Regions from separate parts of the Acidovorax sp. LjRoot129 genome, predicted to be linked through region 1. Evidence: predicted binding sites of a transcription regulator. Region 1 holds the regulator's gene; each other region holds the start of a gene.
The links. Region 1 encodes sigma-54, which starts transcription at its own class of promoters, with help from an activator protein. Its sites were predicted from a motif close to TGGCANGNAANCTGCTTT; they were not measured.
Positions count from the first base shown of each region.

Region 2: ACSQ3Q_RS13325 (BMP family protein) is a predicted target of sigma-54. The motif match lies at 1,924-1,941, and genes of this name have one in related genera.
Region 3: ACSQ3Q_RS07620 (ANTAR domain-containing response regulator) is a predicted target of sigma-54. The motif match lies at 1,621-1,638, and genes of this name have one in related genera.
Region 4: ACSQ3Q_RS16925 (ammonium transporter) is a predicted target of sigma-54. The motif match lies at 1,995-2,012, and genes of this name have one in related genera.

Region 1 covers NZ_CAXUSE020000001.1:4,956,115-4,959,317, forward strand. Annotated here, with positions in the region: gene ACSQ3Q_RS22685 (hypothetical protein) at 82-306, shown strand; gene ACSQ3Q_RS22690 (glutaredoxin domain-containing protein) at 410-886, shown strand; gene ACSQ3Q_RS22695 (RNA polymerase factor sigma-54) at 953-2,548, opposite strand; gene lptB (LPS export ABC transporter ATP-binding protein) at 2,648-3,203, opposite strand, start outside.
Region 2 covers NZ_CAXUSE020000001.1:2,907,970-2,911,172, reverse strand. Annotated here, with positions in the region: gene ACSQ3Q_RS13330 (5'-methylthioadenosine/S-adenosylhomocysteine nucleosidase) at 1-741, opposite strand, end outside; gene ACSQ3Q_RS13325 (BMP family protein) at 852-1,862, opposite strand; gene upp (uracil phosphoribosyltransferase) at 2,111-2,755, opposite strand; gene ACSQ3Q_RS13315 (threo-3-hydroxy-L-aspartate ammonia-lyase) at 2,934-3,203, opposite strand, start outside.
Region 3 covers NZ_CAXUSE020000001.1:1,660,750-1,663,952, forward strand. Annotated here, with positions in the region: gene ACSQ3Q_RS07615 (CmpA/NrtA family ABC transporter substrate-binding protein) at 1-385, opposite strand, end outside; gene ACSQ3Q_RS07620 (ANTAR domain-containing response regulator) at 983-1,609, opposite strand; gene ACSQ3Q_RS07625 (branched-chain amino acid ABC transporter substrate-binding protein) at 1,830-3,002, shown strand; gene tsaD (tRNA (adenosine(37)-N6)-threonylcarbamoyltransferase complex transferase subunit TsaD) at 3,170-3,203, shown strand, end outside.
Region 4 covers NZ_CAXUSE020000001.1:3,700,006-3,703,208, forward strand. Annotated here, with positions in the region: gene ACSQ3Q_RS16910 (pilus assembly protein) at 1-167, shown strand, start outside; gene ACSQ3Q_RS16915 (type IV pilin protein) at 185-607, shown strand; partial or broken gene ribD (bifunctional diaminohydroxyphosphoribosylaminopyrimidine deaminase/5-amino-6-(5-phosphoribosylamino)uracil reductase RibD) at 666-1,780, shown strand; gene ACSQ3Q_RS16925 (ammonium transporter) at 2,082-3,203, shown strand, end outside.

The DNA.
Region 1 (3,203 bases):
TGCCACCGTCCTACAGCCCCGCTCCACGCCGCGCGCTACGGTGAATCGAACCCTGTTGTTCTGCCCTGCAAGGAGCCTCCCATGAACCAGACCCCCTGGCCCTTCCCCACCGCCGCGGTGCACCCCAAACCCAGCAAAGACACCGCGGAATCCCCACCGCAGACCGTGGAAGTGCAGCACGTGAGCGAGTCTGCGCTGGACAGCGCGGTGGAAGAGAGTTTTCCTGCCAGCGACCCGGTGTCGGTGGTCACCACCAAGGTGGTGGACCAGAAGACGAGCCCGGGCACCAGCACCCAGGCCGACTGAACAGGCGACCATGGGGGCCGGCACGCGGCACAACGATGGGCGCGGTACTGCGCCCCATGCGCTCCCTTATGCTCTGGGCCAACCGATTTCACCGGAGCTGTCCATGCGCCCCTTCGTCCCGAGCCTGCTGCTCATCGCATCCTTGCTGGCCGCCTGCCTGGGGTCCGCCAGCGCGCAAACGCTCTACAAATCCGTGGGCGCGGACGGCCGCGTGGTCTACAGCGACAAGCCGCCGGTGACAGGCACGGTCGAGAAGACGTTGAAACTCGAGAGCCTGCCCGTGAGCGTGGTGCCGGGCGCCGCTCCAGCACCGGGGGCCGCCCCGGTCGCCCCAGTCGCCCAGGCACGTGGGGAGGTGGTGCTCTATATGGCCAAGTGGTGTGGCTACTGCACTGCCGCCAAGGCATACATGGCGGGCAAAGGCATTGCGTACCGCGAACTGGACATCGACACCCCGGCGGGCAAAACCGCCTTCAGCCAGCTGGGCGTGCGCGGCATCCCGGTGTTGCTGACCCAGGGGCAGAAGATCTCGGGGTTTACGCCGCAGGCGTATGACGCGGTGTTTATGGCGCGCAAGTAGCGCAGCGCTCGCCACAACCTGAGCAGGCGAAAGCGCCGCTCTGGGCCCTGGCCCCTGCCTCGCCCCTTACAGCGCCTTGCGCAGGTTGGCCGGCGCGATCTTGAGCGCCTCGCGGTATTTGGCCACGGTGCGGCGCGCGCATTCGATGCCTTGTTCCTTGAGCATTTCGGCAATCTGGCTGTCCGACAGCGGTTTGGTCGCGCTCTCCGCCGCGACAAACTGCTTGATCAGCGCGCGCACGGCCGTGCTCGATGCATTGCCGCCCGTCTCGGTGCCCAGGCCTGAGCCAAAGAAATACTTGAGTTCGTAGGTGCCGATGGGCGTCGACATGTACTTGGCCGTGGTCACGCGGCTGATGGTCGATTCGTGCAGGCCCAGCTCGTCGGCAATGTCGCGCAGCACCAGCGGGCGCATGGCCAGCTCACCGTGGGTGAAGAAGTTCTTTTGCCGCTCGACGATGGCGCGCGAGACCCGCAGGATGGTGTCGAAGCGCTGCTGGATGTTCTTGATGAACCAGCGCGCCTCTTGCAGGCGCTGCTGCATGCCCTGGTGGCCTTCGCCGCCTTTGTGGCCGCGCAGCGCGCCGGCGTAGATGTCGTGCACTCGCAGGCGGGGCATCACGTCGGGGTTCAGCGCCACGATGAAGTTGTGCTGGCCGTCGCGGCCGTTGGCGCGCCCGGCTTTGCGCACGATCACGTCGGGCACGATGATGTTGCGCTCCACGTCCACGAACTTGCGGCCCGGGCGTGGCTCCAGCCGGGCAATCAGCGACATGGCGGCGCGGGTGCGCTCCTCGCCACTGGCTCCGCCGTCACTGCACAGCAGGGTGAGGCGGCGCACGTCGCGCCGGGCCAGCATCTCCAGCGGCTGCTTGCAGATGGCCAGCGCCGTCTGCACGACGTCGGGGTCGCCCTCTTCGTCAGCGTCCAGCGCCTTGAGCTGCAGCGTGAGGCACTCGGCCAGGTTGCGCGCGCCCACGCCCACCGGCTCCAAGCTCTGCAGCAGGCGCAGGGCCACGGTGAACCGGTGCACCAGTTCTTCGATCTGCTCCAGGTCTTCAGGGCCGGCCAGGGCCGCGGCCAGCTCTTCGAGCGGGTCTTCCAGGTACCCGTCGTCGTTCAGCGATTCGATGAGGAAACGCAGCGCAGCGCAGTCCACCTCGGACAGCCGCAGCGACAGCGCCTGGCGGTGCAAAAAAGCGGTCAGGGATTCGTGCGAGCGGGCGAGTTCGGTGGCGTCGGCCTCGTCGCCCTCGGAGTCGTTGCGGTTGCGCGCGGGCGCATCGCCGCCCCACTCGGCATCGTTGGGCGCCATCTCGACGGTGCCGTCGCCGCTCCAGTCGGGCTCGTCACCGCCTGCAGGCGGGGTTTCGGCCTCATTTTGGCCTTCAGCGCTTGTTGTACTTGCGCTGACAGCTCCTGAAAAAATAGCATCGTCCACACTGTAGTCATCGGCCTGTGCGGGCGTGTTCTCGGCCTCCAGGCCAAACTCTTCGCGCGGCGCCTCTTCGGCGGTGCGCTCCAGAAACGGGTTTTCGTCGAGCATCTGCTCGACTTCCTGCGAGAGCTCGAGCGTGGACAGCTGCAGCAGGCGGATGGATTGCTGCAGTTGGGGCGTCAGCGCAAGATGCTGCGAGACGCGCAGCGAAAGACCGGGCTTCATGCGGTTTCGAATGCGGGCGGACGGTGGAGACGGCTGTCGGGCCAGCCGCCACCGCTGGGCAGCGATTTCACCCGATGAACATGCGTGGGCACCATGCCGTCACATCCTGAAGTGCTCGCCCAGGTACACCCGGCGCACTTCGGCGTTGTCGACGATTTCGGAAGGGGTGCCCTGCGCCAGCACATGGCCGTCGCTGATGATGAAGGCGTGGTCGCAGATGCCCAGCGTCTCGCGCACGTTGTGGTCGGTGATGAGCACGCCGATGCCGCGCGCCTTGAGGAAACCGATGATGCGCTGGATCTCGATCACCGCGATGGGGTCGATGCCGGCAAACGGCTCGTCCAGCAGGATGAAACGCGGCTGGGTGGCCAGCGCCCGCGCGATCTCCACGCGGCGGCGCTCGCCGCCCGACAGGGCCATGGCGGGCGAGGCGCGCAGATGGTCTACGCGAAGCTCTTGCAGCAGGGCCGTGAGGCGGTCTTCGATGGCCTCCCGCGCCAGCGGCTGGCCGTCGTCGCCGCGCTGCAGCTCAAGCACGGCGCGCACGTTTTCTTCGACTGAGAGCTTGCGGAAGATGGACGCCTCTTGCGGCAGGTAGGACAGGCCCAGCCGCGAGCGGCGGTGGATGGGCATGTGGGCAACCGACTGGCCGTCG
Region 2 (3,203 bases), 2.0 Mb from region 1:
GTCCACAAAGGCCTGGCCCGATACGCCGTTGCCGCCGACCACCATGCGCGGACGTTCCTTGAGGCATTTGCTGGCGTGGCAGTGGTCCAGCGCCACGCCGGTGTCCAGGTTGCGGGCCACGGCGAGCATGCGCGCATCCGCCGCAAACCAGAACTGTTTGGTGATGGCGGGCTGGGCGGCGCTGCGCACCTCCACCGGGCGCGGATGCATCATCCCGAACGCGGGCAGGGTGAGTTCGCTCTTCATCCAAGCCGGCGCGCTGTACTGGCCCGGCTTGTCTTCGCGGGCCATGAGCCATTCCATGTACTGGCCCCACTGGGCAGGCACCGTCACATCGCCGATGTGCAGGCCGGGGTTCACGCCGCCGGCAATGCCAGAGAACACGATGTGGCTCACGTTGAAGCGGTCCAGCACCAGTTGGGTGTTCATTGCCGCGTTGGTCATGCTGATGCCTGAGAGGAACACGACCACGGGCTTGCCTTCGAGCGTGCCGGTGGTGAACTCCACGCCGTTGACGCTGTGCTTGTTGGGCTGCTGCACCTGCGGCAGCAGCACGGTGAGTTCAGGTGCAAAGGCGGAAATCACGGCGATGCGTGGGGTGTCGTCCAGCCGGACGGACTTGGCGGGGCCGACTGCCGCACAACCAACCAACACACCGGCAAAGGCCAGGGCGCTCAGCAGGCGCAGGCCTCGGTTAGCGAGGGCTTGTTTTGCAAGATGGAGAGAGCGCAGCGCGTGCATGGAGTGCCTTATGGAAGGGAAGAGCCAAACAGTGACCACCGCGCGCCGGCGGTGGGAGCAGCAAGGCAGCCCGGTGCGCGGGGCCTGAGCACCGAAGCCGGCAGCCGCGCTTATTTCGCAGTCGATTTCGGCTGGGTGTCGTCCACCTTCACCGTGAACTTGCCCGCCAGGATTTCCGCCTCGCGCGCCTTGACCTTGGCCACGATGTCGGCGGGCACCTTCTTCTCGAACGTGCCCAGGGGCGCGAGTTCCGAGCCCTTGTGCTTCATCATCGAGTACGGACCGTAGTCCTCGGGCGTGAACTTGCCTTCCTTGACCAGCTTGAGCGCGCGGTCGATGCTGGGCTCCATGTGCCACAGGGCCGAGGCGACCACGGTGTCGGGGTACTTGTCCTGCGTGTTGATCACGTTGCCGATGGCGAGCTTGCCTTTTTCCTTGGCGGCGTCGGACACGCCAAAACGCTCGGCATAGAGCACGTCGGCGCCCTTGTCGATCATGGCAAACGTCGCTTCCTTGGCCTTCGGTGGGTCAAACCAGCTGTTGATGAAGCTCACGGTGAACTCGACCTTGGGGTTGGTCTCCTTCGCGCCCGCCATGAAGGCGTGCATCAGGCGGTTCACCTCGGGGATGGGAAAGCCGCCCACCATGCCGATCTTGTTCGTCTTGGTCATTCCGCCCGCGACCATGCCGGACAGGTAGGCGGGCTCCTGAATGTAGTTGTCGAACACGCTGAAGTTGGGCGCTTGCGGTTTGCCGGACGAGCCCAGCAGGAAAGACGTCTTGGGGAAGTCCTTGGCCACCTTGCGGGCGGCGGCTTCCACCGCAAAGGCCTCGCCCACGATGAGCTGGTTGCCGCCCGTGGCGTACTCGCGCATCACGCGCTCGTAGTCGGCGTTGGTGACGTTCTCGCTCGACTTGTATTCGATCTCGCCCCGCGCCTCGGCGGCTTTCAGCGCCTTGTGGATGCGGCTCACCCATTGCTGCTCGTAAGGCACCGTGTAAATCGCCGCGACCTTGATCTTGGACTGCGCCGTGGCCAAAGAGGGTGCCATCGCCATGGCGGCAGACAGGGCCATAGAGGTGCAGAGCAGGCGTCCGGTGAAGATGCGGCGGGTGGTCATGGTGGGGAGTTCCTTCAGTATGAAAAGAAAGGACAGCGAGGAAAGGGTGTGTACATGCCATCAAGCAAGGAGCGCGCCAGTCAGCGCCTGCGTCGCGGCAGACCGGCGCCAGTCTGCCAGAGGAAAGCCACCAAGTGGTAAAAATCCGCGGCCACTGCCGCAGCGCCCACAAAAAAGGCCACCGCATAGGGTGGCCGGAGGCTACGTTGGAGGGATGCAGTCGCGAAGTCTGCGCTGCTATCTTGCGCCTACTTGGTGCCAAAAATCCGGTCCCCCGCATCCCCCAGCCCCGGCAGGATGTACCCATGGTCGTTCAGCTCACGGTCGATGGCGGCGGTGAAGATCGGCACGTCGGGGTGCGCCTTTTGCAGCGTGGCCACGCCTTCGGGGGCGGCCAGCAGGCAGACGAACTTGATGGAGCGGGGGTTGAGCTTCTTGAGCCGATCTACACACGCGGCGGCCGAGTTGCCCGTGGCGAGCATGGGGTCGACGACGATGATGTCGCGCTCTTCCATTTCGGACGGCATCTTGAAGTAGTACTCCACGGGCTGCAGTGTGGCCGGGTCGCGGTACAGGCCGATGTGGCCGACGCGGGCGCCGGGCACCACGTTGAGCATGCCGTCCAAAAATCCGTTGCCGGCGCGCAGGATGGAGACCAGCACCAGCTTCTTGCCGTCGATGACCTTGCCGGTCATGGTCTCGAGCGGGGTTTCGATCTCGAAGTCCTGCAGCGGCATGTCGCGCGTGACCTCGTAGGCCATCAGCGTGGAGAGCTCGCCCAGCAGGCGGCGAAAGCTGTTGGTGCTGGCGTCCTTGCGGCGCATCAGCGTGAGCTTGTGCTGGACCAGGGGGTGGGTGATGACGGTGACGTTGCTATCGGTAGCGGTGCTCATGGCGCGGCCTTTGGTCTGCGGGGATGGATAAAAAGCGGTGGCGGTATTTTGACGGTACTTGTGCCACCGCTCGTAAAACAGGCACGGCCCAAGCCAGCGGACGCCGTGGAACTGGCTTTGCCAGGCCACTGGCGTCGTCCCCTCGAGGGGATGGCGCCGAAGGCGACTCAGGGGGGAGTCAATCCGCCAGAAAGCGCGAGTAGCGCGCCATGTCGACATTGCCGCCGCTGATGAGGATGCCCACGCGCTCGCCGTGCAGCAGCTTGCTGCCCCTGTCTTCGCCCGAGAACGCCTGTACGCCCGCGTAGGCCAGCGCGCCCGTCGGTTCGACGACGATCTTCATGCGCTCGGCAAAGAAGCGCAACGCGTGGATCAGCTCTTCGTCGCTGACGGTGATGATGTCTTCGGCGTGGTCGCGGATGATGGGGTAGGTGAGGTCGCCCAGGGC
Region 3 (3,203 bases), 3.3 Mb from region 1:
CGTTCTGGTTCAGGTTCATCAGCACGGCCATGTCCTTCTTGGGGCCGGCGAGGCCCAGGTGCACGCCGTAGACAAGGCCGTAGAGAACATGGGCAAAGTCCAGCTCCCCGGTCACGAGCTTGTCGCGCACGCCGGCCCACGAGGCTTCCTTGGTGGGGATGATGGTCACGCCGTATTTCTTGTCGATGCCCAGCACCGACGCCATCACCACGCTGGCGCAGTCGGTCAGCGGGATGAAACCGATCTTCACTTCTTTCTTCTCAGGGGCGTCCGACCCCTGGGCGTGCACCAGGGCGCGCAGGGCCGGGCTGACGCCGACGGCGCCCACGGTAGCGGCCTGCAGCACGGTGCGGCGGTTGAGGCTGGTTTTGAGCAGATCGGTCATGGGGCGTTTCCTCGAAGCGTTAAAAACGAAAAGGCGTCCACACCACACCCCGCGAGATGCACGCATGCATACGTCGGGGCGGGTGGGGACGCCTTTGTCCATTACGAAGCATTGGGGCTTCGCATCAGCACCGACCCGCCATTGGGCCGCTGCTGTCTGGGGCAAGACCGTCATTGGTCTTGCAAGGGTTAACGCAAGCTGCGTGCCAGCCGTTTGCGCACCGGCATCGCGCCAATGCGGAGCATGCATTGCTACAAAATTAATAGCTACACGTGCTTATGAATAAAGCGCTAGCGGCCTGTTTGGCGTGAAATGTGCGGAGGTGGTGCGCGCTGAGGAGGCTGCACTGCCTTTGTGCGGTGCACCATCTGGGGAGCATTGCTAGATGGGGCGCTGCCCAAGCGCACAAGCCATGGCGAGAGCGCCTGTAGTGGGTGCATCGTTGCCCTTCCAGAGGGGGCAGCGGCTTGAGAGAAGGGCCGGGCGCCGCGCCTCCAAGTCTGTCGTGGGCAGGTGGCAGGTAGGGCGGCCCGAAGGGCTGTCGCCTCTGGTGGCTGCACCGAGGCGCGCGTGGCGCCTCAGGCAGAAGTCCCTAGTTCAGCCGAGCAAATCCATCACGTCGAGCATGCGCTGGGCCACGTCCACGAGCTTGAGGCCCTTGTCCATCGCAGTCTTGCGCAGCTTTTCGTAGGCGGCTTGTTCGGTGAGGCCCTGGCGCTGCATGAGCAAGCCCTTGGCGCGGTCGATGGTCTTGCGGTCCTTGAGCTCGGTCTTGGCGTCGGCCAGCTCAGCGCGCAGGGCCTGTTCGTGCTGAAAGCGCGCCATCGCCACATCCAGTATGGGGCGGATGCGCTGCGGCGCGAGGCCGGCCACGATGTAGGCCGAGACACCCGCGGCCACGGCATCCTTGACGTGCGAGGTGTCCTCGTCATTGGTGAACATGACGATGGGCCGGCGCTCGTGGCGCGTGGCAACCACCACATGCTCCAGCGCATCGCGGGCTTCGCTTTCGGCGTCCACGATGATGAGGTCGGGTTGCAGCTGCGCGATGCGCTCGCTCAAGAAGACATCGGCCGGCAGCGTGGCTACCAGGTTGAAATTGTTCTCTAGCAGGCCGATGCGCAGCGCCCGCGACCGATCCGCCTGCAGCACGGCATGCTCGTCGGTAGGGTCGGCAACGGCCAGGTCAGGGGCCACCACCACGATGCGCAGAGACTCGTTCATACCCCGGAGCATAAGCAATTTTTACGCCATAAATTGGTGCGCCGAAGCAGTGCACGGAAGGGCGTCCCCATAGGATGAGGGCGGGCGCGCACTACAAGCCAGCGTTGCAGGGCCTGAAACTTGCTAATTATTGGGTGATTGGCAGGGCATACCCGATAGCGCCTTGCCGTCTGGCTCGCATATACATCTGGTCACATTGACATATTGATGAGGATTCCGCATGAACAAGCACATTGACCGGCGCCGATTTTCCGGTGCGCTGGCCGTCACCACCACCGTGGCTGTCACGGGGGCGCTGATGCTGTTGTCCGGCTGCAGCAAGGTACCCGACACGATCAAGATCGGCGTTGCCCAACCCCTGAGCGGCCCGCTGGGTGCCTTGGGGCAGGACTTGCTCAACGGCGTGAACCTGGCCGTGGCCGAGCTCAACAAGGGCGGCTACAGCGTGGACGGCAAGCGGGTGACGCTCGAAGTCGTGGCTGTGGACGACAAGGCCGACGCCGCCACCGGCAAGACCGTGGCCCAGCAACTGGTGGACGCTGGCGTGGTCGCCGTGATCGGGCACCTGAACTCGGGCGTGAGCATCGAGACCGCGCCCATCTACGCCGCCAAGGACATCCCGCAGATCGCCATCTCGACCAACCCCAAGTTCACGCAGATGGGCTTCCCCACCACGTTCCGCATGGTGGCCAACGACACCCTGCAGGCACGCGCCATCGGCTCGTTTGCCGCTACCCAATTGGGCGTTGCGCGTTATGCCGCACTGGACGACGGCACACCCTACGGCAAGGGCCTGGCCGACGGCGCGGCTGCGCAGCTCAAGGCCGAGAAGAAAGAAGTGGCGGTGCGCAAGTCGTTTGACGACAAGACCACCGCGTTTGACGAACTGGCTGCCGAACTCAAAGCCGCCAAGGTCGAGGTGATCGTCTCCACCCTCAACGACTTCCAGGCGCTGGCGCTGCTCGAAGCCCTGCGCAAGATCGGCCACACCAAGGTGAGCCTGCTGGGCGGCGACACCATCAAGACCACCGACATGACCAAGGGCGCGGGCATCATCGAGGGCGTGTACGCCACCTCGCCGGTGCTCGAAGCCAAGGAGTTCTCGACCGGCAAGCCGTTCCTTGAAAAATACATCGAGGCCTACAAGAAGCCCCCGGCCTACGGCGGGCACTACAGCTACGACAGCACGTATGTGCTGACGGCCGCGATCCAGAAGGCCAAGTCGGCCGACCCCAAAGAGATCACCAAGGCCATGCACAGCATCAACGGCTATGCGCCAGTGATCGGCACGATGACCTGGGACGATAAGGGTGAGCAGCGCTACGGCGCGGTGGGCGTGTACGAGCTGCGCAGCGGCAGCTGGGAGCTGCGGATGCGGTCCGACCGCTGGTAGTAACAAGACAGAGACGGGCGAGCGGGCGCGGCCATTCGGTCGTTCGTGGGTGATGAACCTGCTCCATCCGTTGCGCTCCGCTCCGCGCGGCATAACCCCTGCTGGTGACCCGCCCGCAGGGGTTTTTGCTTCAGGGTCCGCGAGGGGCCGGGTTTTACACTCGGGGCATGAGTCTGCTGATCCTTGGAATCGAATCGTCGT
Region 4 (3,203 bases), 1.3 Mb from region 1:
TGGACACGACAGGCGGTTCCAAGACTAATATTTATTTGCCTAACAAGGTCATCGCAAAGGGCGAAACAGGGCAAGCTGGAGCCGGTGGTACTCCCCTTGCTAAAGACGACGCCATGCGACTCATGCCAGAACAGCCGCTTAGGCCTAGCTGGCGCCAGGTTCAGTAACCACTCTCGAAACCAGAATGAATACCAAACTACAGCAGGGCTTTACGCTCATTGAAGTAATGATAGTGGTCGCGATTGTTGGAATATTGACTGCCATCGCGTTACCAAGCTATCAGGAATACATTGCTCGTGGCCGCCGGGCGGAAGCAAGGGCGGGCTTGTTGCAAGCTGCGCAGTGGCTTGAACGCGCATCCACTGCAACTGGGCAATACCCTGCAACCGCAGCGTTCCCCCCCAACCTCACAACTGTGCCCTCAGGCGGATATGCGATTTCCCTCCTATCGCCTTCCGCGGGTGCAGGCACATTTTTACTGACCGCAACTCGACAAGGGCCTCAGGCGAACGATCCCTGTGGTAACTACACACTCAACCAAGCCGGCGCGCGCGGATCACTCTTGCTTTCGGGCGGGAAAACGCTGGCTGATTGCTGGAACAGGTAGCGCATAAATTTCATTTTTATTACCACTGTGCGCAGGCAAACATTTAAGCAAATGGCCACTGGAACCCCATCAGCATATAAACATTTCAAGGACGGTCGGCCTTGCGACTCAAGCGCTTTTTTTAACTCCAATCCGCGCGTCGGCTCGCATAGGCAACGCCTTGACAAGCACATATTGCAAGTTGATTGGTCAAGGCTTCGACCAAGGGAGGGCGTTGCCCTTAGATGCCGCGACCCTGCACGACGCTGCTGACAATAGCTACGATGCCGCTGGAGCTACCGCTTACGTGACAGTGAAGCCATGTACCTATGACGGTCGCACGGCGCGCTGTTGCGATGCACTCATTCAAGCAGGCATCCCTAAGGTTATCGCTTCGATTGCCGATACAAGTTCGTTTTCCGCAGGCTGTGGGTTCGAGCGCCTACGCGCGCGGGGGGCATAGAAGTGGTTGTGTACACCGGCACTGATGAGTCGCGAGAACTCAACATCGGGTTCTTCAGCCGCATGATTCGCGGCACGCCGTGGGTTCGCGTGAAGTCGGCTGCGTCGCTGGACGGGACCACGGCGCTGACCAATGGCGCCAGCCAGTGGATTACCTCGCGCGCGGCGCGTGCTGACGGGCACGCTTGGCGCGCGCGGGCGTGTGCTGTGCTGACGGGCATCGGGACGGTTCTGGACGACAACCCGCAGCTTGACGTGCGTGAGGTCGACACGCCTCGGCAGCCCCATGTGGTGGTGGTGGACAGCCAGCTGCAGCTGCCCCTGGACGCCAACCTGTTGAAGCCGGACCGCGATTGCTACGTCTACACCGCTATTCAAGATGCCAACAAGCAGGCAGCGCTTGAGTCCAAAGGCGTTCAGGTGGTGCACCTACCCAACGCTGCCGGCAAGGTTGATTTGGCGGCGATGCTGAAGGACCTGGGCCGCCGCGGCATCAATGAACTGCATGTGGAGGCGGGCCACAAGCTCAACGGATCCCTGATCCGCGAAGGGCTGGTGGATGAATTGCTGGTGTACTTGGCGCCACGGCTGCTGGGCCAGGGCTGGGGCATGGCGGACTTCGGCCCGCTGACCGGGTTGTCGGAAGGGCTCGCGCTGGAATTCAAGTCCGTCGAAAAGGTAGGCCCCGACCTTCGCGTATTGGCGCGCGTGCAAGGGCGAGACACCTTCTAGCAACAGTGGGGGGCCTGCGACCTGGTCGCAGCTGGCCCAAAGCCTTTTGCTATATTTTTAATAGCAATAAAACCGATACAAATAAGCGATAGAGCCTTATTTCATTCGAAATTCGTGCCAGCCTGATCTTTACGACCGACGCCCAATGCCGCGTTGGCGTGTCTCGTTCTAATCCGTTTAGTCCCAACATGGTGCGTGATCGCGCACCATAACTTGGCGTACTTCTTGCTTCAACTTGGTGCAGATCTGGTGTTCCCCACAAGACGCACCAGAAACGATCAATTCAACGCAAGAGGACGTTATGGAAGCACTCAAACAGGGCACGGACGCCTTGTTCATTCTCCTGGGGGCCATCATGGTGCTGGCCATGCACGCAGGGTTCGCGTTTCTGGAGCTGGGCACCGTCCGCAAAAAGAACCAGGTCAATGCGCTGGTCAAGATCCTGGTGGATTTCTCGGTGTCGACCGTGATGTACTTTGTGGTGGGCTACAGCGTGGCCTACGGCACGCACTTCTTTGTAGGCGCCGACTCGCTCGTGCAGCAAAGCGGATATTCGCTGGTCAAGTTCTTCTTTCTGTTGACCTTTGCCGCGGCCATTCCGGCCATCGTGTCAGGCGGGATTGCAGAGCGTGCGAAGTTCTGGCCGCAACTTATGGCGACGGCCGTCATCGTGGGCTTCGTGTACCCGTTTTTTGAAGGCATCGCCTGGAACCAGCACTTTGGCGTGCAAGCCTGGATCAAGGGCCTGACGGGCGAAGAGTTTCATGACTTTGCGGGCTCGATCGTGGTGCACGCGATGGGCGGCTGGATCGCCCTGCCGGCCGTGATTTTGCTGGGGTCGCGCGCCAACCGCTATCGCAAGGATGGAGCGATCTCGGCGCACCCTCCTTCCAACATTCCGTTTCTGGCGCTGGGCGCGTGGGTGCTGGTGGTGGGCTGGTTTGGCTTCAATGTGATGAGCGCCCAGACCGTGGACAAGCTCTCGGGCCTGGTGGCCGTGAACTCCTTGATGGCCATGGTGGGCGGCACTTTGGCTGCGCTGGTGCTGGGCAAGAACGACCCCGGCTTTGTGCACAACGGCCCGCTGGCAGGGCTGGTGGCCGTGTGCGCAGGCTCAGACCTGATGCACCCGCTGGGCGCCCTGGTCGTGGGCGCGGTGGCGGGTGCCATCTTCGTGGTGATGTTCACCCTGACGCAGAACAAATGGAAGATCGACGACGTGCTGGGTGTGTGGCCCCTGCACGGCTTGTGCGGGACCTGGGGTGGGCTGGCCGCCGGCATCTTTGGCAGCAAGGCCCTGGGCGGGCTGGGCGGTGTGAGCTTTTCGGCCCAACTGATTGGCAGCGCCCTTGGCGTGGCATGGGCGTTGCTGGGCGGGCTCGTGGTCTACGGCATCCTCAAGAGCACCGTGGGGCTGCGGCTC